4 regions of the Vibrio cidicii genome follow, and region 1 is predicted to be linked to each of the others. Evidence: predicted binding sites of a transcription regulator. Region 1 holds the regulator's gene; each other region holds the start of a gene.

Region 1 (7,825 bases):
CCTAGCACCACCAGCAGCGCAGTGACGGTAAACAGCTCGCGTACCCCCGTCATCACCACATAGCGAAACAGCGGGCGCAGCAAAAAGTGGCCACCAACTAGCAGCGCGCCAACTCCCGCCAAGGTTGCAACTGCGCTCAGCCAATCGCCGCTCATACCGCCGCCCGAGAGCAAAGGCAACAGCGCCAACATCGGGATGACCGCAATGTCTTGAAAAAGCAGCACCGCGAATCCCGACTGCCCGGTTTCGGTGCGGGCCAAGCCCTGCTCTTCCAGCACTTTTAAGGCAATTGCGGTTGAGGAGAGCGCCAATCCCATGCCAATCACCAACGCCGACGTCCAAGCCAGATCAAACAAGGTCACGATGCTGGCGATCACTAAAGTGGTGACCAGCACTTGAGCACCGCCAAGCCCGAGGATCGGCACGCGCATTTGCCACAGTTTTTTCGGGTTAAGTTCTAGGCCAATTAAAAATAGTAAAAGCACCACACCCAGCTCGGCAAAATGCAAAATGGCGTCAACATCGCTGATAACCCCCAGCCCCCAAGGACCAATCGCAACGCCCGCCAGCAAATAGCCGAGCACTGAGCCCAAACCAAAACGCTGCGCAAGCGGTACAGCCACGACCGCCGCAGAGAGAAAGATCACACTGGTTTGCAGAAAATCACTGGTCAGCGCCATGCCCACCTCCTAGCGGATTGAGCAGCCATTGGCGATACTGCTCAGCGTGTTGATAACGCTCGACATCGGAGACGTTTCTGGCCCAGTAAAGCACCAGCGGTTCAAGCCAATGCATTTGGCACAAAGCGGCCGTCAGCTCAAATGGCTGTAAGATTTCCTCCAGCGGATACTTATTGTACCCCTTCGCACTGAACGCCTCTTTCTTGCCACCTGTGGTAATTACACTGCGCCAATACTTACCTTCAAGGGCATTGCCACTGCCAAAAGCAAACCCTTTGCTCATGACGCGGTCAAGCCACTCTTTGAGCAGCGCCGGGCAAGAGTACATATACATGGGATGGTGGAAGACGATCACCTCGTGTTCGCGCAACAACTGCTGTTCTTGGTTTACATCAATAAAGAAATCGGGATAAAGGCCGTACAAATCGCGAATGGTCACGTGCGGCAGAGAGGCGATTTTTTTCAACATCACTTGGTTGGCCACCGAATTTTGCGGCTCGGGATGGGCATAAAGCACCAGAACTTTTGGCAGACTGGCTGAGGCGATTTTTTTCTCTGACATTCCGCGAACCTTCCCTGAGCGCAAACGGTGATAGAAAAACAAAGTGTTATCTTGATGTTAATCATCATACTCAAATTTGCATAATGATCGACATTTATCCTCATTCCTCCTACTATTCGCAGCGATAAACGCACAGACTATTCGGCATCAACTGAGCTAAGCGATATGATTACCTTTTCCGACATTCAACTGCTCCGCGGCGGTTTCCCGCTCTTGGACCAAACTTCTGCAACCATTCATCCGGGAGACAAAATTGGTCTGGTCGGCAAGAACGGCTGCGGCAAATCGACCCTGTTTGCTCTGATTAAAGACGAGCTTTCTACCGACGCTGGTTCGTTTAGTAAACCAGCGCACTGGGAACTGGCTTGGGTTGCTCAGGAAACTCCAGCCCTTGAGCGCAGCGCAATTGAATATGTGATAGATGGTGATCGCGAGTATCGCGACTTGGAAGCGCAACTCGCCGCCGCAGAACAAGCCGATAACGGCACCTTAGTCGCAGAGATCCACGGCAAAATTGAAACCATCGGCGGCTACAGTATCCGCGCACGCGCGTCAGAGTTGCTAGACGGCCTCGGCTTTAGCCAAGAGCAGATGAGCTGGAAGCTAACCCAATTTTCTGGTGGTTGGCGAATGCGTTTAAACTTGGCCCAAGCACTACTGTGTCGCTCCGACTTGCTGCTACTGGACGAACCCACCAACCACTTGGATCTCGATGCGGTGATGTGGCTGGAACGCTGGCTGCAATCTTACCCGGGCACTCTGATGCTGATCTCGCACGACCGCGACTTTCTTGATCCGATCGTCAATCGCATCATTCATATCGAAAACCAGAAGCTCAACGAATACACCGGCAACTACTCTTCGTTTGAAAACCAACGCGCGCAAAAGCTGATCTTGCAGCAATCGATGTTTGAGAAACAGCAGAAGCAGATGGCGCACATGCAAAGCTACATCGACCGCTTCCGCTACAAAGCCTCTAAAGCGCGCCAAGCGCAAAGCCGCATCAAAGCGCTAGAGAAGTTGGAAAAGGTGCTGCCAGCCCAGTTTGATAACCCGTTCAGCTTTGAATTTCGCGAGCCCACAGCGCTGCCAAATCCAATCATGATGATGGATGAAGTCTCCGCCGGTTACGGTGATAAACTGATTTTGCAGCAAATCCGCCTTAATCTGGTTCCCGGCAGCCGCATTGGTCTGCTTGGGCGCAATGGCGCAGGTAAGTCGACCTTAATCAAACTGCTCTCGGGCGAGCTCAAAGCGCAAGGTGGCGATTTGACTTTCTCTCAAGGGGTCAAAACTGGCTACTTTGCGCAGCATCAGTTGGAAACGTTGCACCCAGAAGAGACGCCACTGCAACACATGATGCAGATAGCGCCCGACAAAACCGAGCAGGAACTGCGTAACTACCTGGGCAGTTTTGGTTTTCATGGCGACAAAGCACTGGAAAAAGTGGCGCCCTTTTCGGGCGGCGAAAAAGCACGCTTGGTGCTGGCCCTGATTGTGTGGCAAAAGCCCAACCTGTTACTGCTCGATGAACCGACCAACCACCTTGATCTCGACATGCGTCAGGCGCTGACGTTGGCCTTGCAAACTTTCGAAGGGGCGATGGTGATTGTTTCGCACGACCGCTACTTACTGCGTGCCACTACCGACGATCTCTATCTGGTGCACGACCGCCAAGTGGCTCCCTTTGATGGCGATCTCAACGATTACTACAAGTGGCTGACAGAGCAACAGAAAGCCGAACGCAAAGAAGCGCAAGCCGAGCTGCCAGCCAAAGATGGCAACAACAGCGCGGCGGCGAAAAAAGAGCAGAAACGGCGTGAAGCGGATTTTCGTAAACTCACTGCGCCAATTCGCAAAACGCTGACACAGCTTGAAGCGAAGATGGATAAGCTCGGGCAAGTACTGGCCGAGGCTGAACAGCAATTGTCAGATAACACACTGTATGATGGCGAAAACAAAGCTAAACTTACTCAAGTACTGGCCATTCAGGCGCAAAACAAGAGTGCGCTGGAAGAGGTCGAAATGGAATGGATGGCCCAGCAGGAAGTGCTAGAGCAGATGGAACAGGAGTTCAGCAGTCAATGAGCAATCAACACGCCCCACCTTTACTTACGCTTGAGCGGCTGTGGCAATTCAGCCTGCAATACTATGGCGTGAAAGAGGTAAAAGCGGCGTGTTTGAGTTTGCAAAATCAGTTTAACGGCAACGTTAACCTGTTGCTGTTGCTTAAATGGCTGGATGAACAACAGCTCAGTTTCGATGAAGAGGAGTGGCACAAGTTGCAAAGCTGCTTAGGCCGCTCCGAAACGCTGCTGCATACCTATCGCGAATTACGTCGTCAATGCAAACAGCATCTACCTGATACTCTCTATCGCGAAGCGTTGCAGTTCGAGCTGCAATTGGAAAAACAACAACAAGCTGATCTGGTCGAGTGCATTAACACTTTGGCTCTGCGCCCCAATCATACAGAACCACTCACCCAGGTCTACTGCCGTCATTTAGGCGCAGCTCACCTCTACGCGGCATTTAAACCGCCCTCTGCCCCGTTGGCAAAATCTAGCTAGTTTCTGTGATCCCGAGCCCGAGTTATCGAGTACGTTTCTGCGGAACATTGACCCGCCTAAACAATCGAGCCTTAATAAAGTTGGCTCAACGTTGAGAAAAAGAGAGCGACACACGCAGCAGACATCACAACGCGTATGACGAGCCCGCAATGGAACCATGAGTGAAAAGTATGACTCAATTTACTGCCGCAAAAGGGATCAAAAACCCCCACCTGCAAACCTTACTGCCCCGCTTTATCCGCAAAAAAGCACTGTTTGAACCTGTTTGGCAAACGCTGGACACCCCAGACGGCGACTTTCTTGATCTCGCGTGGAGTGAAGATCCTAGCAGTAAAAATGCGAGTAAAAAGCCACTCTTTGTGCTGTTTCACGGCCTGGAGGGCAGCTTTTTTAGCCCCTACGCCAACGGCCTGATGAACGCCTTTGCCAACGCTGGCTGGCTATCCGTGATGATGCATTTTCGCGGTTGCAGCGGCAAACCTAACCGCCTCGCACGTGCGTATCACTCAGGGGAAACCGAAGACGCACGCTATTTTTTACAGCACCTTCAGCGTCATTTTCCGCAGAATCGCAAAGTGGCACTTGGCATCTCACTTGGTGGCAACATGCTGGCCAACTACCTTGCCACTTATCAAGACGATCCTCTGGTGGACGCCGCCACCATCGTTTCCGCGCCACTGGATCTCTCGGCTTGCTCAGAACGTATCGAGCAAGGCTTTTCTCGCGTCTATCGCCGTTACTTGCTCTCGTCACTGAAAAAGAACGCCCTACAAAAGCATCACCTACTATCAAATGCGTTGGCGATATCGCCACATTCGATCAAAAAGCTCACTCGCTTATATCAGTTTGACGATCTGATCACCGCGCCACTGCACGGGTTTAAAAATGCGCTCGATTACTACCAGCAGTGTTCGGGTTTGCACAAGTTACGTGAAATCCGCATTCCTACACAGATCATTCACGCCAAAGACGATCCGTTTATGACCGATGCAGTGATCCCCAAATTTGTCTTGCCCGACAACATTGACTATCGCCTGTTTGATCACGGCGGCCATGTCGGCTTTTTAACTGGCAGCGCGCTGCATCCCCGCTTTTGGCTAGAAGAAGCCTTGCCGAGCTACTATGAAAGCTTGGCGGTTTCGGCATAATAGCGCGGCATTTCCTTATTGAGCATAAAGTAAAGAGGTATTTATGATCATTCCTTGGCAAGAGATCAGTGCCGATGCGCTGAGTAATTTGATCCGCGAATTCGTTCTGCGTGAAGGCACTGACTATGGCGAAAGCGAAGTCTCATTAGAGCAAAAAATCGAGCAAGTAAAAACCCAGCTCAAGCGAGGTGAAGCGGTGATCGTTTTCTCAGAACTGCATGAAACCGTTGATATTCAGCTCAAGCAAAAATTTTAGTTGGCCGAGATTTTTACCGCACCTTATCCCATGACAAGCACGTGGAACGTGTTATAGTGGCCAAACGATTGCACATGCCGGAAGCCACATTCCGGCCCGACAGGTAAGTACTACAACGACAGGGTTTGTCATGTCAGCAAAGCATCCAATCATCGCCGTCACAGGTTCGTCCGGTGCCGGCACGACGACAACGTCAGAAGCATTTCGCAAAATGTTCAATATGATGTCCATCAAGCCAGCTTGGATTGAAGGGGACAGTTTTCACCGTTTCACTCGCCCAGAGATGGACGTTGAGATCCGTAAAGCGCGCGAGCAAGGTCGACACATCAGCTACTTTGGACCACAAGCCAACGATTTTCCTGCCCTGTCGGAGTTTTTCCGTCAGTACGGCAAATCGGGCACTGGCGAAGTGCGCCGTTATCTGCACACCTTTGACGAAGCCGTGCCTTACAACCAAATGCCCGGTACCTTCACACCCTGGCAAAAGCTGCCCGAAAACACCGATGTGCTTTTCTATGAGGGGCTGCACGGCGGGGTGGTTGATGGTGAAGTCAACGTTGCGCAGCACGTGGACTTTTTGATCGGCATGGTACCGATCGTCAACTTGGAATGGATTCAAAAATACGTGCGCGATACGCGTGATCGCGGTCATTCGCGCGAAGCGGTAATGGATTCGATTGTGCGTTCAATGGACGACTATCTCAACTACATCACCCCGCAATTTTCACGCACTCACATTAACTTTCAGCGCGTGCCGACGGTGGATACGTCCAACCCACTCAATGCCAAAGGTATCCCGAGTTTAGATGAGAGTTTTGTGGTGATTCGCCTGCGCGGCATCAAGAACGTCGACTTCCCCTATCTATTGGCGATGATCGACGGATCCTTTATGTCGCGACACAATACCTTAGTGGTGCCGGGAGGCAAAATGAGTTTCGCTATGGAACTGATTGTACAGCCAATCCTGCAACAACTGATTGAAACAGGCAAAATTGGCTAAAATTTGAGGCCGGTTCACGCTTACTTTTCATACCGTGATCATGTGCACAATTTTGCGTAGAAAATCCCATTCTCGACACGATTAAAATCAAGAAATCGTTTTCGAAAAAGGATACTATTTCAAACCGAAACACAAGATAGCTTGCAGCATCAATCAAGAGCTCTTATTCTAGCAAGTCAATAACAAGGCTTGGCTAAAATATGGATAGCGGCAAGCGTACCCTGCAGAGGAAGTGAGATATTATGGTTCTAGGTAAACCTCAAACCGACCCAACACTAGAGTGGTTTCTTTCACACTGTCATATTCATAAGTACCCTTCAAAAAGCACGCTGATCCACGCGGGCGAAAAAGCAGAAACTTTGTACTACATCGTGAAAGGTTCTGTTGCCGTGCTTATCAAAGACGAAGAAGGTAAAGAAATGATTCTTTCTTACCTGAACCAAGGTGACTTTATCGGTGAGCTAGGCTTGTTTGAAGAAGGCCAAGAGCGTACTGCTTGGGTTCGTGCAAAATCTCCTTGTGAAGTGGCTGAAATTTCATTCAAGAAATTCCGTCAGTTAATCCAAGTCAATCCAGACATTCTTATGCGCTTGTCGGCGCAGATGGCAAGTCGCCTACAAGTGACCAGCCAGAAAGTCGGAGACTTGGCGTTCTTGGACGTGACTGGCCGTATCGCTCAGACACTGCTGAACCTAGCAAAACAGCCTGATGCGATGACGCACCCAGATGGCATGCAGATCAAGATCACTCGTCAAGAGATTGGTCAGATTGTTGGTTGTTCACGTGAAACCGTTGGCCGCATTCTGAAAATGCTGGAAGAGCAGAACCTGATCTCTGCGCACGGCAAAACCATTGTTGTTTACGGGACTCGTTAATTTCACGCCAGAAATCGACGTTCAAATTGCAAAAAGCCACCCTGGGTGGCTTTTTTTGTTCTCGCGATACGTCTTAACCGTTGGTGCTTTCAAAGATCTTATCTGCCGACGCGGCTACAAAGCCTGGGTACAGATCGCCATTTTCCATCGGGTAGCGTTTGGCAAACTCGTAAAAACCACCGGGAATGATTTCACTGCCTTCAATAAACTGCACTGCCACTTTGTCTGCCATCGTGGAAGATTGCTCCAGCAGCACTTCCGGTGTGCCCTTCACTTCACCACCAATTTCATTGATGGTAAAACCCGCTTGACGTAAGTGATCGTTCACACCTTTCACCGAGTCAAATGCTTTGAGCTGATTGACACTGACCGTAAAGTGGTTCGCGCCGTAACCATGCGCCGCCAACCAAGAGGCATATTCACTCTCTTTTGCCAGCGTTTGATAGTCCGCAAAGCTCAACTCCCACAAGCGACCTGCGGAAAGGAACTCGTGGCCTTGCAGTTGGCTCGTATCCACTTGAGCAACCAATTTTTTCACAATCGCTTGCAGCGCCTCTGAGCATTCATCGATTTTCAACGCACTGATAAAGACTTTAGGCTGAGTCGGATCAGGATGCTCAAAATGTTTGGCCACTAATTTTTTGCTTTCAAACAGATAGTCGCCACACGCTTTGTAGCCTAATTCGATAAACGGCTTCGCCAGCGTTTCAATGCCCAGCGGCTCGACGTTAAACGTT
Region 2 (7,825 bases), 850 kb from region 1:
GATTACTGCTGTGTAACCTGCGTCTTTAGCCATCTTGATTGCAGCTAGAGTCTCAGTTAGAGAACCGATTTGGTTGAACTTAATTAGGATAGAGTTGGCGATGCCTTTCTCGATACCTTCTTTCAGGATCTTAGTGTTCGTTACGAACAGGTCGTCACCAACGATCTGGATTTTCTTGCCCAGTTTCTCAGTTTGGTATGCGAAACCTTCCCAGTCAGACTCGTCTAGACCGTCTTCGATAGAAACGATTGGGAACTTCTCAGTTAGCTCTTCTAGGAAGTCAGAGAAACCGTTAGAAGTGAAGATACGACCTTCGCCTTTTAGGTTGTACTCTTTCTTCTCTGCATCGTAAAACTCAGACGCTGCACAGTCCATCGCTAGAGTGATGTCAGTACCTAGAGTGTAACCAGCTGCTGCTACTGCTTCAGCAATAACTTCTAGCGCTTCAGCGTTAGATTTTAGGTTAGGAGCGAAACCACCTTCGTCACCAACAGCGGTGTTGTAACCTTTAGATTTCAGAACTTTCGCTAGGTTGTGGAATACTTCCGCGCCCATGCGAACCGCTTCTTTCAGAGTTTTCGCGCCAACTGGCTGGATCATGAACTCTTGGATGTCAACGTTGTTGTCTGCGTGCTCACCACCGTTGATGATGTTCATCATTGGTAGAGGCATAGAGAATTGACCCGCAGTGCCGTTTAGCTCAGCGATGTGCTCGTATAGAGGCATGCCTTTTGATGCAGCAGCTGCTTTCGCGTTAGCTAGAGAAACCGCTAGAATTGCGTTTGCACCAAAGTTAGATTTGTTTTCAGTACCGTCTAGGTCGATCATGATTTGGTCAACAGTTGCTTGGTCTTTTGCATCTTTGCCAACCAGAGCATCTGCGATTGGGCCGTTCACTGCAGCAAGAGCTTTCAGTACGCCTTTACCTAGGAAACGAGCTTTGTCGCCGTCACGTAGTTCAAGCGCTTCGCGTGAACCAGTAGATGCGCCAGATGGAGCAGCAGCCATACCTACGAAACCGCCTTCTAGGTGTACTTCAGCTTCAACAGTAGGGTTACCACGTGAGTCGATGATTTCACGACCTAGAACTTTAACGATCTTAGACATTAATGTTTCCTCTCGTTTAAATATAAATGTCAAATTTAAAGGGCCGCCGCACAACCTTCGCGACCGCCCGTATCCTTTTACTTCAGTTCGCCGCGCGCATTTTCACCCGCTGCTTTGATAAAGCCAGAAAACAGTGGATGCCCGTCACGTGGCGTTGAGGTGAACTCTGGGTGGAACTGAGCCGCAACAAACCATGGGTGGTTCGGGTTCTCGATCATTTCAACCAGTTTCTTGTCCGCTGACAGGCCAGAGACTTTTAGACCCGCTTTTTCAATTTGTGGACGAAGATTGTTGTTCACTTCATAACGGTGGCGGTGACGCTCATGGATCGTATCGCTACCGTACAATTCACGCGCTTTGGTGCCTTTCGCCAAGTGACATAACTGCGAACCTAGACGCATGGTACCACCAAGATTTGATGATTCAGTACGCTCTTCGACGTTACCTTCACTATCAACCCATTCAGTAATCAAACCGACCACAGGGTACTTGGTGTCTTTATTAAATTCGGTTGAGTGTGCTCCTTCCATACCCGCAACGTTGCGCGCGTATTCAATCAGAGCAACTTGCATACCTAAGCAAATACCTAGGTAAGGAACTTTGTTCTCACGAGCGTATTTCGCCGCCAGAATCTTGCCTTCGATGCCACGGTCACCGAAGCCACCGGGAACAAGAATGGCGTCCAGTCCCTGTAGAACCTCAAAACCTTTGGTCTCTACGTCCTGTGAGTCTACATATTTAATGTTAACGCTCAAGCGATTTTTCAGGCCTGCATGTTTAAGCGCTTCGTTTACCGATTTATACGCATCTGGCAGTTCGATGTATTTGCCAACCATGCCGATGGTGACTTCACCTGTTGGGTTGGCTTCTTCATAGATAACCTGTTCCCATTCAGAAAGGTCCGCGTCTGGCGCTTTGATACCAAAACGAGCACAGACCAGATCATCCAAACCTTGTGATTTGATCAACTGAGGAATTTTGTAGATAGAGTCTACGTCCTTCATTGAAATCACCGCTTTCTCAGGAACATTACAGAACAGTGCGATCTTCTTACGTTCGTTCGCTGGGATCATACGGTCAGAGCGGCAAACGAGAATGTCTGGCTGAATACCGATAGACAGCAGTTCTTTCACTGAGTGTTGAGTTGGTTTGGTTTTCACTTCACCTGCTGCCGCTAGATAAGGTACCAGCGTCAAGTGCATGAACATGGCACGCTCACGGCCAATTTCAACCGCTAGCTGACGGATGGCTTCCATAAATGGCAGCGACTCGATATCACCCACAGTACCACCGATCTCAACGATAGCCACATCGTGACCTTCTGCGCCAGCAATAACACGGTCTTTAATCGAGTTGGTGATATGAGGAATAACCTGAATGGTGGCACCTAGGTAGTCACCACGACGCTCTTTCGCCAGAACGTCTGAGTAAACACGACCTGCAGTAAAGTTGTTGCGCTTAGTCATCTTAGTGCGGATGAAACGCTCGTAGTGACCAAGGTCTAGGTCGGTTTCAGCGCCATCTTCCGTAACGAATACTTCACCGTGTTGAGTGGGGCTCATGGTGCCTGGGTCAACGTTGATGTATGGATCAAGCTTCATGATGGTCACTTTAAGACCACGTGCTTCTAAGATCGCTGCTAGGGATGCTGCTGCAATACCTTTACCTAGAGAGGATACAACCCCGCCAGTAACAAAAATGTAATTTGTCGTCATGTTTAACCTGAAATTGGTTGAATGAGGGAAATGGATTTCTTCTGGACGGGACGAAAATATACCAGAAGACCCTAACCGCCACAACGTGAAATCTATCACACGCCAATTTTTTATTTTTTGCTTCAAATCAAAGTGAACTAACAGCAATCAAGCCTGTGGGAAATTAGTTGAGCCCTTTTTTTGCCACTTTATCTGCCGATTTTTAGCCCTTCTCTTGGGCTTTTACCTGATCCCAAAACCCGTCCAATTCTTGCAAACTGCACGCGCTCAGTGTTTTGCCACACGCAGCAACTCGCTGCTCGACAGCGCGAAATCGACGAGCAAACTTGAGGTTGGCTTTGGCCAGCGCCACTTCAGGGTTAACCGAAAGATGCCGGGCCAAATTGACCGTCGCAAACAGTAAGTCACCCAACTCCAACTCCACTTTGTCCGCTTGCACATCCACTTGCAGCGCCTCTTCCATCACTTCATCCACTTCCTCGCGCACCTTGTCTACCACTGGGCCAAGTGAATCCCAATCAAAACCGTAGCGCGCACACTTTTTTTGAATCTTTGTGGCACGTAATAATGCCGGAAGCGAAGCTGGTATTGAGTCTAGAATACTTTCTTCACTTTTGCCTGCTAAGGCTTTCTCTTTTATTTTTTCGGCTTCCCAGTTGGCATTGAGCTCCGCTTCATCCGTAAATACCTGCTCGGCGAACACGTGCGGGTGGCGACGCGTGAGTTTCTCATTGACCGTTTCCACCACCTGCGAGAAATCAAACAGGCCCTGCTCTTTCGCCATCTGGCTGTAAAAAATCACCTGAAACAGTAAATCACCAAGCTCCTCTTTGAGATTGGGCCAATCTTGCTTGTGAATCGCATCCACCACTTCATAGGTTTCTTCGATAGTGTGAGGCACCACGCTGTCAAAAGTTTGCTTACGATCCCACGGGCAGCCATTTTCAGGATCGCGTAGCTTGGCCATGATCTGTTCTAGCTGTTCAATTGGATGAGTCATTTTGCTTCCTTTGTAGACAATTCGTTTGTAAAAAATGCGTTTGTAAAAAAGGCGAGTAGTCTGCACCACTCGCCTCTCATTTAAACGATTTGCGATCAGCAGAGTCGTTTGACTGACATCACATCACGCACTTGCTCGACCCGCTTCATGATGCGGTTGAGCACTTCGATGTTAGACACCTCAAGCTCAAAGTCCATCACATTCAGATGAGTGCGATAGTCCATGCGACTCTTCATGCTGATCACTTTAATTTTCTCGTTCGCCAGCATGGTGGTGATGTCTTTCAGCAGGCCACTACGCTCCATCGCTTCCACACGCACCGTCAGCATGTAAGAGCCGACCACACCACGTCCCCAAACAGTATCGATGATCCGCTCTGGTGCGTGATGGCGCAATTCGTCCAACTGTTCACAATCGCTGCGGTGCACCGAGATACCACGACCTTGGGTGATGTAACCGCAGATCTCATCGCCCGGGATCGGTTGGCAACAGCGTGCGAGGTGGGTCATCAGGTTATCCACACCCTCAACCACCACAGCATCTTTGCGCGGGCGACTTGGCGATGTGCCTTTGCTTTCCGCTTCCTGCAGTTTTTCTAGCGCTTGTTTGTCTTCTTCTTCCGCGGTCGGTTTATTTACCAAGGCATTGATATGGTTGACGATCTGGTTGATACGCAAATCACCACTGCCGACCCCGACATACAGCTCGTCCGACGTATTCATGTTGAAACGCTTGAGCGCGTATTGCTCCGCGTCTTTCAGCGTGGCGCCAATCTTCGCTAACTCGTGCTCCAAGATCTCGCGTCCTGCTTCGAGGTTTTTCTCGCGGCTTTGCTTGCGGAACCACGCGTTGATCTTGGCGCGTGCACGCCCCGAGGTAACAAACCCCAGCGATGGGTTGAGCCAATCACGCGAAGGATTCGGCTCCTTCTGGGTGATGATTTCGACCTGATCGCCCATGTGCAGTTTGTGAGTGAACGGTACGATGCGCCCTGCGACCTTGGCACCAATACAGCGATGGCCAACTTCGGAGTGAATATGATAGGCGAAATCGAGCGGCGTCGCTCCCATCGGTAAATCGACCACATCACCACGCGGAGTAAAGGCGTAAACACGATCATCAAACACTTGGCTACGCAGTTCGTCGAGCATCTCACCCGAATCGGACATCTCTTCCTGCCAATCCAGCAGTTTACGTAGCCAGGTGATTTTCTCGTCATAGCCGCTGCGGGCGCTGCTACCTTCTTTGTATTTCCAGTGCGCCGCAACCCCAAGTTCAGACTCTTCATGCATCTGCTTGGTACGGATCTGGATTTCGATGGTTTTCCCTTCTGGACCCAAAATCACCGTGTGGATCGACTGATAGCCGTTGGGTTTAGGGTTGGCGACGTAATCGTCAAACTCGCTCGGCAAATGTTTGTACTTGGTGTGCACCACACCGAGCGCGGCATAACAATCTTGCAGTTTGTCGGCGATAATGCGCACTGCGCGCACATCAAACAGCTCATCAAAGGCGAGCCCCTTCTTCTGCATTTTGCGCCAGATGCTGTAAATGTGTTTTGGTCGCCCGCTGACTTCGGCTTTGATGCCGCACGTTTTCATCTCTAAAGAGAGATCTTCGACGAAATCCTTGATGTACTGCTCGCGAACGATGCGTCGCTCCGCCAGTTGCTTGGCGATCTGTTTGTAGGTGTCTGGCTGCTGGTAGCGGAAAGCGTAATCTTCGATTTCCCACTTGAGCTGACCGATCCCCAAACGGTTCGCCAGCGGCGCATAGATATTGGCACACTCTTTTGCCGCCGCGCGGCGCACGTCGTCCGGCGCTTGTTTGACTTCAATCAGGTTGCAAATCCGCTCTGCGAGTTTAATCACTACGCAGCGAAAATCATCCACCATGGCCAACAGCATACGGCGGACGTTGTCTACCTGAGCGGAACCCGCACTGCCTTCCAACGTGATGTTCAACTGACCAATAGCGGCCATTTCATCCACGCCATCAATCAGCTTAATGATCTCTTTGCTGTACTCTTCTTCCAGCGCTTCACGGGCAAAAGCACCACTTGAAACCAAAGGAAACAGCTGTGCGGCCACCAGCGTCGCTTTATCCATCGATAAAGTGACCAAGATCTCGATCATCTCCCGTCCACGCCACAACAGCAGCTCGGCCTGTTCATGGCCAGCCAAGATGGTCTGGCAGTGACGATACACTTCAATCAAGCGAGTGGAGATGCTGTTATCCTGTTTCAAGCTGGCAACCCAGCTTTCCAATTCAAACTGCTCTTTGGGGTTCAAATGTGCGCTTCTTACCGCAACCATCTTGTCATCCTAATTATTCTTTGTTCGTTTCGACTAACTGCATCCGGGTTAGTTCGCTTTGCTTCGCCTGAGTGATGACATTTTGCACTGAGTTACTTCTCAAACAGTGCCATCGACTCAAGGTGACTGGTATGTGGAAACATATCCAGCATCGCCAATTTGGTTAAGGTATATCCCTGCGTAAGCAGGCTCTGACTGTCCCTTGCAAGGGTAGCAGGATTACACGAAACATAAACCACTCTTTTCGCACCCAATACGGATACCTGATCGATGATGCCGCTTGCACCAGCCCGAGCGGGATCGAGTAGAATTTTGTCAAACTGCTCGCTTGCCCAAGGTTGGCCGATAAAATCCGCCTCAAGATTAGCGTGAAAAAATTGCGCGTTATTGATCTGGTTCAACGCCGCGTTCTCGGCGGCATTGTTGACCATTTGCGCGACCCCTTCCACTCCGATGACTTGCTTGGCTTTGCTCGCCAAAGGCAAGCTGAAATTACCAAGGCCGCAGAAGAGATCCAGCACGCGCTCATCGGCTTGTGGCTCAAGCCACTCCAATGCTTGCGCGACCATTTTCTGGTTGATATGCGGGTTGACCTGAATAAAGTTGTTCGGCGCAAAAGGGACCTTGACTGTGCATTCCTGATAGTAAGGCTGCTCGCCAACAATGCGCTCAAGCTGGTCACTTTCCGGCATGAGATAAAGTGTTAGCGCATGTTTCGTCGCAAACTGCACCAGCGCGGTTTCATCTTGCGCCGCCAACTTCGCCGTGTGACGCAGTGCCACCACCACGCCATTATCGGCTGCAACCAGTTCAACATGGCCCAAAGTTTCCGGTTTATCAAAGCCACTCAGTAGCGCTTTCAGTTCAGGCAAAATCTGGTTGAGCGGCGCGGCCAATACCGGGCAAGCAGTGATGTTCTCAATCTGCTTACTCTGTTTGCGGCGAAAGCCAAATTGCAGTTGGCGCGTTTTCTTATCCAGCATCAGGCTAAAGCGAGCGCGGCGGCGATAGCCTTGGTCAGGCCCAGTCACGACGGGAGCGAGTTCGATTTCACGTCCGGCGAATTTTTTCATCAATTGCAGCAACGCCGCCTGTTTGTATTCCAACTGCGCCGGATAGTTGAGATGCTGCATGTCGCAGCCACCGCATTGACCGTAGTGCGGACAAAAAGGCTCGATACGCTGCTCACTGGCTTGCAGCACTTTAATCAGCTTGCCACGGGCGAATTTACTCTTCTCTTCCACCAGTTGCGTCACCACGGTTTCCCCCGGCAGCGTTCCTTCAATAAACAGCGGTTTTTGCTTGAGATAGGCGATGCCCGCGCCTTGGTTGTCCAGCCTTTCAATCTGTACTTGCAGATGTTTGAAATCCGGTTGCGTTTTCTTTTTCGGTTGGAAAAAACGTGCCATGCTCTAATGCCTGAAATAAATTGCTCAAATTTGTCCTCACAGCGTCACTATTCTTTAGCGCCGCCGTTGTACCCACAGGATGATCTGATTATGCTTGTGCGATGATTCGATTGGGTCACTTCGCTTTTTGTGACGCCTATTTTCCCATATCCCGACCTTGATGTAATTAGATAACATGACCAGATATGGCTTACGTGCCCGCGTAATTACTCTTACTCTCGCTCCGACCTTAATCATAGGTCTATTGCTCAGCAGTTTTTTCTCTTTTAATCGATATCG
Region 3 (7,825 bases), 780 kb from region 1:
TCATTTGAGCTTGTGCCGGTTTTGATATCAGGAGAGTTCCGTCTATCTTGAAGCTATGACTTAGGTAGGCTCGCTCCGTCACTCTTGTTGCTGCACTTTTCTCTCGATTTACCGTGAGCTTTAGCTTCTGCTCCAAGAACTCCGTTATCGACTCTTTGACTCGATGGGCGGCTTCCTCACTACGAACGTAGATTTGGCAGTCATCTGCATATCGACAGAACTTATGCCCTCTTCGCTCTAACTCTTTGTCCAGTTCATCTAATACGATATTGGAAAGTAACGGAGATAATGGCCCACCCTGTGGTGTTCCTCGTTGTCTTCGCTCTACTAACCCATCTCGCATTAAGCCTGCCTGTAGATAGGACCTGATGAGCTTTAATACTCGTTTATCACTAATGTCCTTAGATAATCTGCGCATCAGCCTATCATGGTTCACCGTGTCGAAGTATTTGGCTAGATCGATATCCACTACATAACCCCGCCCTTCTCTGATATAGCGGCTTGCTGCCGCAAGCGCATGATGCGCACTGCGGTTCGGCCTGAACCCGTAGCTGCTGTTGGAGAACCTCGGCTCATAGATGTCTGACAGTACTGATGTGATCGCCTGTTGGACTATCCTATCCAGTACCGTGGGGATACCTAATTGCCTGACGCCACCATTCGGCTTGGGGATTTCTACACCCAGAACAGGTTGAGGTTGGTAGCTTCCGTCCAGAAGACTCTGGCGGAGCGCTTGCCCATTTGAAGCTTGCCGAAGTTTAGAAATGGTCGCTGTGATGTCGAGTCTGTCGACACCTGCGCACCCCTTGTTCTTCTTCACGCGTCGAAGGGCATGGTTCAAATTCGCTGAGGAGCTGATTTGTTCCATCAGCGCAGTGGGGGTCACCAAGACTCGTCCTCCTTTCTACGCCGATCATGCTTGTCATTCTTCGTGACCATGAGCTTTACTTGCGGTATTGCCCATTGGGACGTAGAGATGATTTTCATCTTGCTATGACTCCACATGATTGAGTGTCTAGTGACTGCTTCTTGATATATTCAGTTCAGGCCTTCCTTTGAGTTGTACTTCCTCAAAGTACTATGCCTTCTGCTGACTTCTCATTGCCCATCACACAACATCACTGCTGTATTAGTCTCATCTGAGACAGGCAATGAGATCTCCCGAGGTAAGACGTTGCTCTTTCCCTTGGTCATGCCTGATTTACCTATACACACTTCCCGTCGAGGCATTGGGCTATTCTATCTATTGCTAGGTTACCCAAGTTGTACAGGCCTACTATCAGGTTTCTGTTCGTCACAACCAAGTTTTGCCGTTTGCTTCCTTCAGGTTTCACCTCACGGTGAACACCCTTGCATAGGCTAACGGTTCTCGCTCGACTGAGCCCGTAGAGGACTTTCACCTCCTAGATCAACGCCATGCTCGGCGCACAAAAGAAAACCCGGAGTTTTGGCTCCGGGTTTTACAATTCTGCTATGGAATAAAACGCTGGATTACAGCATCTTACGCGCCGATTCCACAACCACTTTGATTGAACGCGCTTCGGTTTCTTTCAGCGTTGCGTGATCTGGGATCTCTTTTTGAGTACGGTTGATAATCACGCCCGCAACACAGCCCGCACGTAAGCCAGAACTCGCACACATGGTCAATAGCGTTGCTGATTCCATTTCAAAGTTCAGCACGCCCATGTCTTGCCACTCTTTCATTGAGCCTTGGAAACGGCGTACTACGCGTCCGGTGAAGGTGTCGTAACGCTCTTGACCTGGGTAGAAAGTATCACTCGATGCGGTTACACCAGTGTGTACCGTTGCACCACTTTCTTCAGCCGCCGCTTTCATTGCTGTTGCAACTTCAAAATCGGCAACAGCAGGGAATTCCATTGGCGCGAAGTGCAAGCTGGCCCCATCAAGACGCACGGAACCTGTGGTCACAATCATGTCGCCAACATTCACATGTGGCTGAATAGCGCCAGTCGTACCAACGCGTAGGAAAGTACGTACGCCAAGTTGCGCTAACTCTTCGACCGCAATAGAAGTTGATGGACCACCGATACCAGTAGAGCACACAACCACAGCTTTTCCGTCTAGCTCTGCTCGGTACAGCGTATACTCACGATGACTGGCTAGAAATACTGGATTTTCCATCTCTTCTGCAATTTTTTGTACGCGCGCTGGATCGCCAGGGATAATGGCCAGAGTCGCACCATTGAGATCGGCTTCAGTTACACCTAAGTGGAAAACAGCTTGAGACATAAGTCACTCCTTATTGCGGCTTACTCTGCGAGGTAAGCTCAAATGAAATTGTGGGGTACAGAGTGCACTTTACTGAACCAAACCAAAACATGGAGTGATCAGAGTCACAAGTGATTAATGTAACAATTATGTATTTTCAAGAGAAACCGTTTGGCATCACAAAAACACAACAAGTTGATCATCCATTTGCATAAATCTGAGACAAAGATACCTGCACGTATCGGCAGGTATCTTTGTGCCTATTGTGTGCCAACCTTTACGCTTCTTTCGGCTGAAAACGCAGCAGCCTCAACGCATTCAGTGTCACTAAGGCGGTCGCACCACTGTCTGCCAATACCGCCACCCAGAGGCCCGTGATGCCGAGCAGACTCGTTACCAGAAACACCGCTTTCAGCCCTAGAGCCAAGGTGACATTTTGGCGAATGTTGCTTAATGTCGCTCGCGATAGCTCGATCATCGCCGGCAGCTCGACCAAGCGATTGTGCGTGAGCGCAGCATCGGCAGTTTCTAACGCCACATCGGTTCCGCCGCCCATCGCAATGCCAATACTCGCCGCCTTCATCGCAGGTGCGTCGTTGATGCCGTCTCCGACCATCGCCACCGTCTGCGTCGCCGCCCGTTTTTCAACATGATGAACTTTGTCGGCAGGAAGCAAGTTAGCCTGAAAATCGATACCGATATGCGCAGCGATCGCTTCTGCACTACGTGGATTGTCTCCGGTGAGCATCAGCGAGGAAATACCCAAGCGCTTCAACGCACGGATCGCTTGGTTCGCGTCGTCGCGTAAGGTATCTTGCCATGCAATCAGCCCCATGACTTTTTGATCACAACGGACCAAAGCCACGGTTTTTCCCTCGGCTTCAAGCACCTGCATCGCTTTTGCGAGCGCGTCCGGAAGCGGAAAATTGGCTTTCGCTGAAGCAATCACTTCCACTAACTGCCCGTCAACCCATCCAGAAACGCCAACGCCAATCTGCGCGGTTTTGTCTTGGGCGTGAGGAACTGTCACTCCAGCTTCCTTAGCTTTGGCAACTAAGGCCGTTGCCAACGGGTGATTGGAGCCGACCTCTATCGCACTGGTCATGGTAAGGAGTTTCTCTTCACTGATATCGACAGCAACAATATCCGTCACTTGCGGTTTGCCACGAGTTAATGTGCCGGTTTTATCAAAGGCGATCATCTCCACTTTGCCGAGTAACTCCAGCGCAGCCCCCCCTTTGATCAGCGCGCCTCGTTTAGCGGCCGCAGCTAACCCGGATGTAATTGCCGCTGGCGTCGAGATCACCAATGCACAGGGGCAAGCAATCAGCAGTAAAGCTAAACCGCGATAAACCCAAGTTTCCCAAGGCTGGGCAAAGAACAATGGCGGCGTGACGATAACAACCAGCGAGACCAGCATCATCAGTGGCGTGTACCAGCGGCTAAATCTATCCAAGAAACGCTCCAGCGGTGCTTTACGTGATTCGGCTTGTTCTATCAGGTGCAAAATACGATCAATCGCATTTTCACCTTGCTTAGACGTCACTTCGACTCGAACGACTTTATCTAGCGAAACAACGCCTGCCATCAACTTCGCGCCAACCTGGTGTTCGACAGGAAGGGATTCACCAGTCAACGCGCTTTCATCAAAACTGGCGATGGCGGTCATCAATTTCCCATCGGCTGGCAAGCGATCGCCCGGAGCGATTTCCACCACATCTCCCGGGAGCAACTCACTGGCTGCTACCGAAACCCGTTCACCATCGACGATTTTTATGCTGTTTTCTGGCACGAGCGCCATCAAAGCTTGCACGCCACTGCGAGCTCGGGACGAGGCATAAGCTTCCAGCTTTTCACCAATCAAAAACAGCAGCAGTACCATTGCCGCTTCAACACTTTCACCCAAATAAAGAGCGCCTAGAGCGGCCACGCTCATCAAAGTTTCAATCGCAAATGGGGTACCCGATAAAGCCAAGCGCCACGCTTTTCTTGCAACAGGATAGAGCCCAGCTAAACAGGTGAGCACAAATATCCAATGGCTGACATCGCTATCAATGGTTGAAAACAGGGCACCTATCGCCATGGCAAGGGAAATGGTCAAGATATGCGCGTTACTTTTCAATGTTGCGCGCCAGCCAGATGCTGACTCATTGAGGGGATTGCGCGCTTTGTTTGCGCCGAGCAGGCGAAGAGGAAAGCCCGTTTTTTGCGCTAGGTGCTCAATCTCGCTGGCAGAGATACGCGCATCAAAATCGACCACCAGTTTTTCTGTGGCGAACAGCACCTTGGCGTTGAGAACCCCGTCCAGTGAACGAAGGGCTTTCTCGAGTTTTTGCGCGCAGGAAGGGCAATCCATTCCTGAGATGAGCCATTGCTGACGCTCTGTGTTCTGGCTTGAGGTTTGATGCCTTTGCCGCTCGCTTTCCTCACCAGGGTCACTGCTTGAACATACTTCAGAGGAACAGCAATCTGCCGTCGCTGAGTTGATTGGGCTGATCTTTGCAGCCGCGAGGTTAGCACTCTGGCAACAAGTCGATGCCGGACGGACAGCGGATATTTTGTGTGACTGACAAGCTGTATGTTTTGCGCACATAGTCGATTCCTTTTTTTAGATGACAGCCTAAGCATAAACCTTGGAGTACACTCTAAGGTCAAGCCCCTTTTTGGCCGACTTTTCTCTGCGCAATAAAAGTGGCCTCGCTAATGCGAGGCCACTTTATCAAAGAGCATCTGATCCAATCTCACACGGGATGCTTGAAACAATCCGTCAGACTATTGCCGATCGCTTTCAGCACATCGCGACGAGTGATCACACCCACTAATCTGTTTTTGTCTACCACCGGGTACATTTTCGGTTTGCCTACCTTCATCATTTCCGCCAGCTCAATAATCGACATTTCAGGAGACACCGACAACACATCAACATGCATACATTCACCAACCGTATGTGCGTCTTGGCAGTAGTAGCTGGCTTTAACTAACTTATCGAGTAAGTCTTGTTCAGATAAAAAGCCGATGACTTCTTCTTTTTCATTGATCACAGGTCCGCCCATCACAAGGCTTTTCATCACTTTATTCAGCGCAGCGCTCAATGACATATCGACCGTAAAGGTCACCGCTTGTAAGGTCATATAGTCTTTAACTTTTAGTGACTTCATCGCCATCTCCTTTGCAGCGTTTTTTGGCACTTACGTTAAGTGTCGTCCAATTTCCTGAATTTACTAAATCGAATGTGACGATTTTATCAATTGATAAGATTGTTCTTCTTAGTCTTGAGACAATAGGCAAAGTTGATAAAACCTGCGTCACCATTAACCCTACAATCTTTTATTGAGCTATATCTTAATAGTTGTATTTAAATCATAAAGTGAAGTAAGGGCACAGTATGGTAGATGAATCCATCTTATCGCGCGTTATTGTGAATAACCCCAAAGTGATCCATCACTTTTTTGAATCACTACCAGAGCCCACTTTTCTCATCAGTGAAGCCGGATATTACATTGAAGCGTGGGGAGGTACAGATACCAAACGGCACCATGACCCGTCTCATGTGATTGGTTTAAGTCAGTTTGATGTGATGCCCTACGACAAAGCAAAATGGTTTTTAGATGTGATAAAACAGGTGATTACGACACAAAAGCCACAAGAGCTTGAGTATGAACTACACCCTCATGACATGCCGTGCTTTAAAGGGGTCGCAGGCCCGAGTGAGCTACAATATTTCAGCGCATTTGTTATTCCGGTCATTGGAGAAGATAAGGTACTTTGGTCGGTGCGAAACATTACCGAATACAAAACCGCACTTCAGGAACTTAAGCGTCAGAGGGCTTCACTGCAAACGCTCTCTTGTTTAGATCATTTGACTCAATTAAACAATCGCTACGCACTTGAGATCTACCTTCCATCGCTATTGGCTCAAGCGATTGACAACGGACAAAGTGCTGCTTTGTTTATGGTCGATATAGACTGTTTCAAAGATCTCAATGACACTTTTGGCCACCTCAACGGCGATAAAGCGTTAAAAATGGTGAGCTATACATTAAAAAAATGGAGCCATGAGAGCGGTAGCTGTTTTCGTTATGGCGGCGATGAATTTCTCGTTTTTATCCCTGCCATTTCTCAACAAGAATGTGTAGAAAAAGCGCGTGCTTTATTGGCATCAGTGAAAAAACTGGCCATTCCCAATCCAAGCTCAAGCGTTGCTAATATTTTGACCGTCACCATCGGCATTCAGTTTTACAACCAGCTAACTGCGAAACATCATGATTTAGAGCGTTTTATCTCCAAAGCCGACAAAGCTTTGTTTAACGCCAAAGCAACAAAAAGAGGAACGTTCCAGTTCCTCCCCTAATCGATACGTTTTCCTTCTAGCGATCATGCCATTGGGTTGGCATGGTCTCCAGTGTGTAGAATTTAGCTCTAAACCTTGCTATTGAGCCCAGCGGTAAGTGAGTTGTATCGCGATAGTATCCACATCGTTTTCTCGCAGAAAATAGCGTGAAGCCTGCAAGCCAAGGCCCCATTTCTCCGAAAACGCATACCCTACTTCAGCCCCTACATAACCATTAAAGCCGTCAATGTCCGTCTTAATAGTGCTGCCTTGATAGGTACTTTCAATATCCGCATTCCAAAATAGGCCACCGAGATTGGCTTTGGCATGCCAAGCGTCACTTTGCCAAAATTGATAGCCGACTTCTAAGCCGACACCGCTGGCCAAAATGGGCGAGACACTCGCCACACTTTGATGGTACTCCTGTGGTGACGTGGTCGCGCCACGTAGTGTCGCGCTCCCCTCTCCCATATCCACATAGCGCAGCATCGCTGACCACTTTTCATCTAACTGATACCCCAAGCCAATCGAACGGTAGAAGCCGTTATCGTCGGTTGAGACCACATCCGCCATGCTAACAGCGCTGCGCTCATCGGCATGGCTGACGCCCATCTGCGCATCGAGATACCAAGCCGCTTGAGAATTAAAACTCAGCGCAGCCAGCAGCGCCAACCAACCTTTTTTACCAACTCGGCGCAACGCGCCAGCGAGAGTGAGTAACATTAATGCCATACCGCCTAACGGGCCTCCTGAACTGTTTGATACATCGACATCTTTCACTAGTTTTACCGTCACTGTGACCTGGCCAGTGTCTTGCAGACCTTGGCTGTCTTGAATGACATAGGTGAGAACATCCGTACCTTCAAAGCCCAAGCTCGGCGTGTAGGTCACACTTTGATCAGCGTTCTTTACGGCCTGTCCATGCAGAGCTTGAATTGACACTAACGTCAGCGCGTCATTATCAGCATCACTGTCATTGGACAGGACATTAATCGTGACTGGCGTACGGTCGTTGGTTTCAACCACATCATCCTCTGCACGCGGATTTTGATTGTTGAGTACGTTGACGGTGACTTTCGCCGTCCCCGTGCCGCCATTACCGTCTGTCACGCTATAGGTAATGGTCGCCACACCGAAAAACTGTGACTGAGTGGTGTAACTCAACTGATTGTTTACCACACTGACACTGCCGATGTCCGCAGAAGCACCTTCTAACAAGGTCAAGCTGTCACCGTCGGCGTCCGTGTCGTTACTCAGCACATCAAT
Region 4 (7,825 bases), 1.1 Mb from region 1:
CGCTGTAAGTCGCGGTGTCGGTTTGCTCACCGAATAAACGCTCCATCAAGGTCGGCACCAGATCAAAATGGGTGGTACGGTAATCGTAGCGAGCTGCTGGCTGGTCAGGTGTGTAAATGTACAGAGGCACATGGATCTGCGCTTGACTGTAGTTACCCGAGTGACCCCAGTAATTCATACCGTTGTCGTTAAACTCTTCACCATGATCTGATGTGAGTACTACGATGGTGTTGCTTAAATCGATGTTTTTCAGCACCTTGTCAATCAGACCATCGATATAATACAGCGAGTTTTTGTAGCGATTGTGGTAGAGCTCGGCGTCAAAATCGTTATTGAGCAGAATATGATCCACTCGCTCCCAGTAGGGGGTAAATTTCGCCCCTTCAGGTTCAGGAAACTCAGTGCCGTGAGCTGAATCGTAAAAGAGAAAACCGAAGTACGGCTGAGAGTTTGGTTGCTGAACAAACTGCAGAAAGTCATTTGTGATGCGCGCGTCACGCTCCACTTGACTATCGCCAGGTGTTTTAAGACGTAAATCTTTCACATTCTTGAACACGGTACGCGACAGCGGAGGGCTGGTGAGTGACGCGGAACCAAAGATCCCCATGCGATAGCCGGAATGTTGTAGCGCGTCGAGAAAGACGGGCGCGGTTTGGCTGGCATAAACGCTGTCCCAGTACGTCGCGGGCAAACTATAAAACAGGCTAAACATCCCAGCCTGAGTTGAGTTCCCGCCGCTCATGTGTTGGGAAAATTGCGCGCTCTTTTGGGCAAATTGGCTCACGTTTGGCATGATCTCGGCGGTTGCATCACTGTAGCGCCACGCGTCAATCAGGATAAACAGCACGTTTGGCTGCTGCTCTGGCGTTGTCAGCGCAACAGGTTGCAACGGGTAGTGCAATGGACTGCTGGTGACATTCTTTAGCTCAACTCGATTGCGGGCGGCCACTTTTTCATCCACCCAACCGTGCTGATAAATCCAAGAGCGCGCGGTGAGTGGGTAGTACAGTGGCCAATTGCTGGTGAACTGGCTCACTTCGTTGTCATATAAGGCATTCTTGTAAGCATGGATTGCTTGGCTACTCATGAGCAGTGCAAACCACACAGCCACCATCGCATATTTGCTTTTCCGTGTGGCTAAACGGCCTGTCAGCCAGACAGTCACGGCTAAGCCGATCAGCAGTACGGCGATTTCGGAGATAAACAGTGCCCAACTGAGCCACGAGATATGAAACACTTCGCTGCCACTGTCGACAAACATACGCACCAGCAAGCCATTAATGTGAAACTTGTAGTGCTGAAAGACGGTAATGTCCACTTGCAAAATGACTAACAAGAGAGCCGCGAGCACCACAACGCCTCCCCTAAACCACTTGGTTGGCAACCAAGTCAATGGCAGAGCTAAAAGCACAAGCAAAAAGGCCAACAATCCCAGCCAGCCGAGTTGAGTGGCGATTAGATAGAACACTTGCAAAGTGCTGAACGTTTGCTGTGCATCGGCTGGGAGTAAAAATGGATAGCAAGCCAGAGCCAGAAACAGGCTAAAGCAGACAAAAAAAGCGACTAGCCAAGCGCTGTTGTCAGACAGTTTACGCAGCATACGAAAGGGCCCTCTGCAAGATTGGAAAGCGGAAGAGTATAAAACGGTGTTTTTTAACATGGAATAGTTGTGAGGTATGTCACGCTTTGTATCGCTGTGTCAGTAATATTTTACAGTCCACTTGGATAGCTAAAGGAGTGTGTATGGAATGCGTTATAACCATTTAGCAAATCAGTGAGTTACAGCGGTGCTTGATTTTGCAGGCGTATGTTAAGCTTAGGCACAGTCACGCTTACTGCTCGGAAGCCTTATTTTGTTTACTGTTTATCACTCCAATCAGGTTGATGTTCTTAAATCTCTGTTGGTGGAACTGATCCGCCGAGAGCCGCTGCAAAACCCGTTCACGCAAGAGCGTATCTTGGTTCAAAGCCCCGGCATGTCGCAGTGGCTAAAGATCGAACTGGCCAAAGAGTTTGGTGTAGCGGCGAATATTGAGTTTCCGCTGCCGGCAACGTTTATCTGGGAGATGTTTACCAAGGTGCTGCCGGACGTGCCCAAGCGCAGCGCATTTAACAAAGAAGCCATGACTTGGAAGTTGATGCAATTGCTACCGAGTATGCTAGGACAAGCGGCGTTCGAACCATTAGCACGTTATTTACAGCAAGATGAAGACCGCAGCCGGCTCTACCAGCTGGCCGAGAAAATCGCCGATATTTTCGATGGTTACTTGGTCTATCGACCCGAGTGGATCGCCAAGTGGGAGACAGGGCAAGCGGTGGCGGAAATTGCGGATGAGCACCCTTGGCAGGCGCCGCTTTGGCAGGCGCTTTATCAGCACACCTTGGCGTTAGGGCAATCGCCCTATCATCGCGCCAACCTCTATCAAGACTTTATTCACGCTCTGCAAGCGTCATCGGCAACTTTTGAACAACTGCCCGAGCGGCTGTTTGTGTTTGGTATTTCTTCGCTGCCGCCGCGCTATCTCGATGCGCTGAAAGCGCTTGGAGAGCATATCGATGTGCATCTGATGTTCACCAACCCTTGTCGTTACTACTGGGGAGACGTGCGCGATCGCAAGTTTCTCGCTCGCTTGGCGGCCAAGCATCGTCAGCATCTAGTGTGGCAACAAGACCATTCACAAGCGCTGGGTGAAAGTGAGCAGTTGAAAGGCTCGATTGAAGATAATCTTGCCGATGAACTGCATAGCCAAATGGTTGGTAACAGTTTGCTCGCCTCGATGGGTAAATTGGGACGGGATAACCTGTATCTGCTCTCGCAGCTTGAATCCCATGAAATTGAAGCGTTTGTTGAGGTGGAACGCGACACTCTGCTGCATCAGTTGCAAGCGGACATCCTCAATCTAGAAGAGCACCAAGATGACCATCAACTCGACTACAGTGGGCACAAGCAGGTGATTTCACTGGGTGATCAGTCATTGTCACTGCACGTTTGCCACAGCCCTATGCGGGAAGTGGAAGTGCTGCACGACTGTTTACTGGCGATGTTTGACGCCGATCCCAGTCTAAAACCGCGCGACATTATCGTCATGGTGGCCGACATCAACGCCTACAGCCCGGCCATTCAGGCGGTGTTTGGTAACGCGCCGGGCGAGCGTTTCATTCCGTACTCGATTTCAGACCGCAGCGCCGCGCAGGAAAGCCCGATTTTGAGCGCTTTTCTACAGTTGCTGAACTTACCTCAAGCGCGCTGTTTAGCCTCAGAACTGCTCGAACTTCTGGAAACGCCGGCGATTTTGCGCCGTTTCGCACTCAGTGATGAGGATTTTCTGCAAGCCAAGCAGTGGGTCGAAGCGTCCGGCATTCGCTGGGGGCTGGATGAGCATACGGGCGGTGAGTTCGAACTGCCGCAAACCGAGCAAAATACCTGGCAGTTTGGTATTCGTCGCATGTTGCTCGGTTATGCCATGGCCGACACGGCGGGCTTATTTCAATCGCGTAGCGGGCTGATTGCACCTTACAACGAGGTGCAAGGAATGGGTGCTGAGCTGGCAGGAAAACTGAGCCATTTTATTCAAAAAATTAGCGAATATCGCAGCAAATTAGCGCAAAACCTCCAAGTGGATGGCTGGCGTGACGCTTTGAATGCTTTGCTGGATGATTTCTTTCAGGTCGATCTGGATGGAGAAATGGCGCTTAAGTCGATCCGTGACACCTTAACGCAACTGAAAGAGCAGTTGAGTGACGCCGCATTTAGCGCGGACTTGTCTCCGGCGGTAGTGAGTGAATACTTGCACAACAAACTGTCGGGCACGCGGGTCAGCCAACGTTTTCTCGCCGGACAAGTCAACTTTTGTACTCTCATGCCGATGCGTTCTATCCCGTTTCGCACCGTTTGTTTGCTCGGCATGAACGATGGCGTTTATCCGCGCACGGTGCCGCCGGAAGGCTTTGACCTGATGAACGGCCGCGCTCGGCCGGGCGATCGCTCACGCCGCGATGACGACCGTTATCTGTTCCTCGAAGCCTTGCTCTCTGCGCAGCAGACGCTGTACATCAGCTATGTGGGGCGCTCGGTGCAAGATAATAGCGAGCGGGTGCCTTCGGTGCTGGTCTCTGAACTGCTGGAATATTGCCAGCAAAACTACTGTTTGGCGGGCGATGAAGCGCTGGCGGTGGATGCTTCAGGTGAGCGTTTGGTGCGCAGTTTACAAACTCATCATCCTTTGGTGCCGTTCAGCCCTAGCGCATTTCAAGGTGAGATGAGCAGCTACGCCAAAGAGTGGATCCCGGCCGCGCAGTTGCAAAACCAAGCTTCACTCAATCAAAGCCGCGGCGCATTTTTACGTGCATTGGATGATTATTGGTTGGGGATAAGTTTTCCGTATGAGCTGGATCTGGTTGAGCTGCAACGTTTCTGGCGTTTACCCGTCCAGTACTTTTTCAATCGCCGCTTAAAAGTCCTGTTTGAACCACCGCTTCCGGTGATGGAAGATGATGAGCCTTTCACTCTCGACGGGCTAAGCAGCTTTCAATTGCGTGATGAGCTCCTTGACCGCTTGCTTGAAGCTCGTGTGGCTCAGCAAGATCCACAAGCAGTGATTGAACAGTTTTTACAACAGCAGCGAGCTTGCGGCCATTTGCCCGTTGGCGCTTTTGGTGAAATCGAGTTTGCTGCCAACCGTACTCAAGCAGAAGCGCTGGTGGACAAATTGACCTTTCTCGCAGTGCGCGAACAGGAAGACATCGAAATCGATTTGAGCTTTGATCTGCTGGGCGAAGGCAAGCCGATCCGCTTAACGGGCTGGTTAACACGTCACTATCAATGTGGTTTGATACGTTACCGCAGTGGCCGGATCCGCGCGCAGGATTATTTAGCTGGCTGGATAGATCATTTAGCGATGTCCGCCAGTGGTTTGGCTCAGCCGACACACCTGATTGGCTACGATCGCAAAGAGGGCGTGCAGCATCTTATCTACCCGGCGCAGGATCAACCAGAGCAAGCCAAAGCCTTGCTTGCCGAGCTGGTGCGCCTGTTTGTCGAAGGGATGAATCGCCCCTTAGCTTATTTCCCGCACACCGCCTTGGCGGCGATTGAAGCTGGTTTTAACCGCGGCCAGTGGGTTGATGACCAAGAAAAAGCCCACAAAAAAATGGCCGATACCTTTAACGATGGCTTTTTAGGCGCAGGTGAGGGCAGTGATGTCTATATTGCGCGCATCTGGCCGCAGTGGAACGAAACGCTGGCGCATGAAGTTCGTCTGCTCAGTAGTTTAGTGTTGCAAGGAGCAAGGCTCAGTGTGGTTGACGGCGAGGATGCGTCTTGACAGTGCGGGTGATGATGAAAAGTGCAAGAGTAGAGTGGCCGCCAGAAAATCATTATTGGTGTAGGGCGTTCGCTGTACGGCCACGAGGTCAGAGGGACCACGATTCGATGGAGAATACCGTTAACAGTACGGCAGAGCTCGTGAGGCGCATACTAACCAGAGCAGTGCAGAGGTTCCGTGAGTGAGATCTCACAACATCCTAATATTTATACACTTTGCATATATTCATAGAATTTTTGATGTTTGATCACAGTTCGATTAGCAGATAATCCGGAGATATTACGCCGATGACTGACAAGCCTGTCGCCATTCCTTTGCACACCATGCAGTTTCCCTTGCATGGCGCGCGCTTGATTGAAGCATCTGCCGGAACGGGCAAAACCTTCACCATCGCGGGCCTCTATTTGCGTTTGCTGCTCGGTCATGGCAGTGACGATACCCGCCACCGCGTGCCGTTAACCGTCGATCAAATTCTGGTGGTGACTTTTACCGAAGCGGCCACGGCCGAACTGCGTGATCGCATCCGCGCGCGTATTCATGCCGCAAGATTGGCGTTTTCCCGTGGGCAAAGTGATGATGCGGTGATCAAGCCGCTGTTGGCCGAGATTGACGATCATCATCAGGCCGCGCAGATCTTGTTGCAAGCAGAACGGCAAATGGACGAGGCCGCGGTGTATACCATTCACGGTTTTTGTCAGCGCATGTTGTCGCAAAACGCGTTTGAGTCCGGTAGTCGTTTCAATAATGAGTTCGTTACCGATGAAAGTCAGCTCAAAGCGCAGGTGGTCGCCGATTACTGGCGACGCAATTTCTATCCTTTACCGCAGGCTTTGGCCGCGGAAGTGCGCCAATTGTGGAGCTCGCCAGCGGCACTGCTCGCCGAGATTGGCCGCTACTTAACGGGCGCACCGCTCAAACTGACAGTAGCGCCGATGACCGGCAGCTTGGCCGAATTGCATCAAGCCAATCTAGAAAAAATTGCCGATTTAAAAGCGCGTTGGCGCGCGGTGCAAGACGACCTCATGCCTTTGATTTCGGCGTCCGATGTCAATAAACGCAGTTACAGCAAAAAATCGCTGCCTGAATGGCTTGCCGCCGTCAATCAGTGGGCGGCGAGTGAAACCAGCAGCTATGATTTTCCGGACAAGTTGGTCAAGTTCTCACAAACCGAACTGACAGAGAAAACGCCGCAGGGCGTAGTGCCCGAGCATGAGATTTTTCTCGCTATTGATGCCTTTCTTGCTCAGCCGATCAGTTTAAAAGCGCCGCTGTTGGCTCATGCGATTGCGCAGTGCCGCACTTGGCTGGCGAAAGCCAAAATGCAGAAGCAGTGGCTCTCTTTTGATGACTTGCTCACCCAGCTATCCGCAGTAATCGATAATGATGAGCAAGATTTGCTCGGCAGCCGAATTCGCACCCTCTATCCGGTGGCGATGATTGACGAATTTCAGGACACCGACCCGCTGCAATACAGCATTTTCAGCCGTATCTATCTCAACCATCCCGAGTGCGGTCTGTTTATGATTGGCGATCCCAAGCAGGCCATTTACGGCTTTCGCGGCGCAGACATCTTCACCTACATCAAAGCGCGGAATCAAGTGAGTGCTCACTATACGCTTGGTACCAACTGGCGATCGAGTGCCGAGATGGTGCAGGTGGTTAATCAGGTATTCCAACGGCCGGATAGCCCGTTTATCTACGATCAAGACATTCCTTTTCTGCCTGTTAGCGCTAGTCCGGGGGCGGAACATCGCTTTTGGATCATGGGTGGTCAAAAGCAACCAGCGCTCACTTACTGGTTACAAGAGGCGCAGCAAGGGCCGGTCAGCAAAGGCGAGTACCAGCAAGTTATGGCCGCGTCGAGCGCGAGTCAAATTCAGCAAGTGCTCAGCCAGTCGCAACAAGGCCATGCGTGGCTGCAGCGCGGAGAAGAGCAAAAAGCCATTTTGCCGGGCAACATTGCGGTGTTGGTCAGAACCGGGAGTGAAGGACGTTTGATCAAAAAAGCATTGGCAGAGCAAGGCATCGCCAGTGTCTATCTCTCCAATCGCGACAGCGTTTTTCTTAGCCCGGTTGCGCAGGACATCCAGCGTCTTTTGCAAGCGGTGTTAACCCCAGACAACGATCGCGCGCTGCGCGCTTCGCTGGCGTCTGAGCTGTTTGCTTTAGACGCCGCCACGCTTGATGCACTCAACAACGACGAGCTGGCTTGGGATACGGCGTTGAATGAGTTTCGCGAGTATCGCCGCCTGTGGCAGCAGCGTGGCGTGCTGCCTATGCTGCGTTCGGTGATGGCTAAGCGCCACGTCGCAGAGCGTCTACTCGGTGAAGAAAACGGTGAGCGAGCGCTAACTGACCTGATGCACATTGGTGAACTGTTGCAACAAGCCAGTGGTGAACTTGACAGTGACCACGGTTTACTACGCTGGCTGGCACAGGCGATCAGCGATGCACAAACGGGCATGGGCGGCAGTGACGAGCAGATCCAGCGATTGGAATCC

Evidence for each region. Region 1 encodes CRP, which controls carbon source genes, mostly activating them, when cyclic AMP is high. Its sites were predicted from a motif close to TGTGANNNNNNTCACA; they were not measured.
Region 2: pyrG (CTP synthase) is a predicted target of CRP. The motif match lies at 2,907-2,922, and genes of this name have one in related genera.
Region 3: udp (uridine phosphorylase) is a predicted target of CRP. The motif match lies at 2,344-2,359, and genes of this name have one in related genera.
Region 4: recB (exodeoxyribonuclease V subunit beta) is a predicted target of CRP. The motif match lies at 5,501-5,516, and genes of this name have one in related genera.

The regions. Positions count from the first base shown of each region.
Region 1 covers NZ_CP035921.1:2,005,186-2,013,010, reverse strand. Annotated here, with positions in the region: gene kefB (glutathione-regulated potassium-efflux system protein KefB) at 1-680, opposite strand, end outside; gene kefG (glutathione-regulated potassium-efflux system ancillary protein KefG) at 664-1,242, opposite strand; gene EWA64_RS10210 (ABC transporter ATP-binding protein) at 1,408-3,330, shown strand; gene EWA64_RS10205 (TIGR02444 family protein) at 3,327-3,809, shown strand; gene EWA64_RS10200 (hydrolase) at 3,980-4,957, shown strand; gene EWA64_RS10195 (YheU family protein) at 5,001-5,213, shown strand; gene EWA64_RS10190 (phosphoribulokinase) at 5,344-6,213, shown strand; gene crp (cAMP-activated global transcriptional regulator CRP) at 6,456-7,088, shown strand; gene EWA64_RS10180 (DUF1338 domain-containing protein) at 7,162-7,825, opposite strand, start outside.
Region 2 covers NZ_CP035921.1:1,150,561-1,158,385, forward strand. Annotated here, with positions in the region: gene eno (phosphopyruvate hydratase) at 1-1,107, opposite strand, end outside; gene pyrG (CTP synthase) at 1,185-2,822, opposite strand; gene mazG (nucleoside triphosphate pyrophosphohydrolase) at 3,025-3,822, opposite strand; gene relA (GTP diphosphokinase) at 3,918-6,137, opposite strand; gene rlmD (23S rRNA (uracil(1939)-C(5))-methyltransferase RlmD) at 6,230-7,546, opposite strand; gene barA (two-component sensor histidine kinase BarA) at 7,722-7,825, shown strand, end outside.
Region 3 covers NZ_CP035921.1:2,786,674-2,794,498, reverse strand. Annotated here, with positions in the region: gene ltrA (group II intron reverse transcriptase/maturase) at 1-868, opposite strand, end outside; gene udp (uridine phosphorylase) at 1,492-2,250, opposite strand; gene EWA64_RS13795 (zinc/cadmium/mercury/lead-transporting ATPase) at 2,507-4,822, opposite strand; gene EWA64_RS13790 (CBS domain-containing protein) at 4,971-5,387, opposite strand; gene EWA64_RS13785 (sensor domain-containing diguanylate cyclase) at 5,615-6,580, shown strand; gene EWA64_RS13780 (Ig-like domain-containing protein) at 6,659-7,825, opposite strand, start outside.
Region 4 covers NZ_CP035921.1:914,854-922,678, reverse strand. Annotated here, with positions in the region: gene EWA64_RS05205 (DUF3413 domain-containing protein) at 1-1,600, opposite strand, end outside; gene recC (exodeoxyribonuclease V subunit gamma) at 1,854-5,324, shown strand; gene recB (exodeoxyribonuclease V subunit beta) at 5,612-7,825, shown strand, end outside.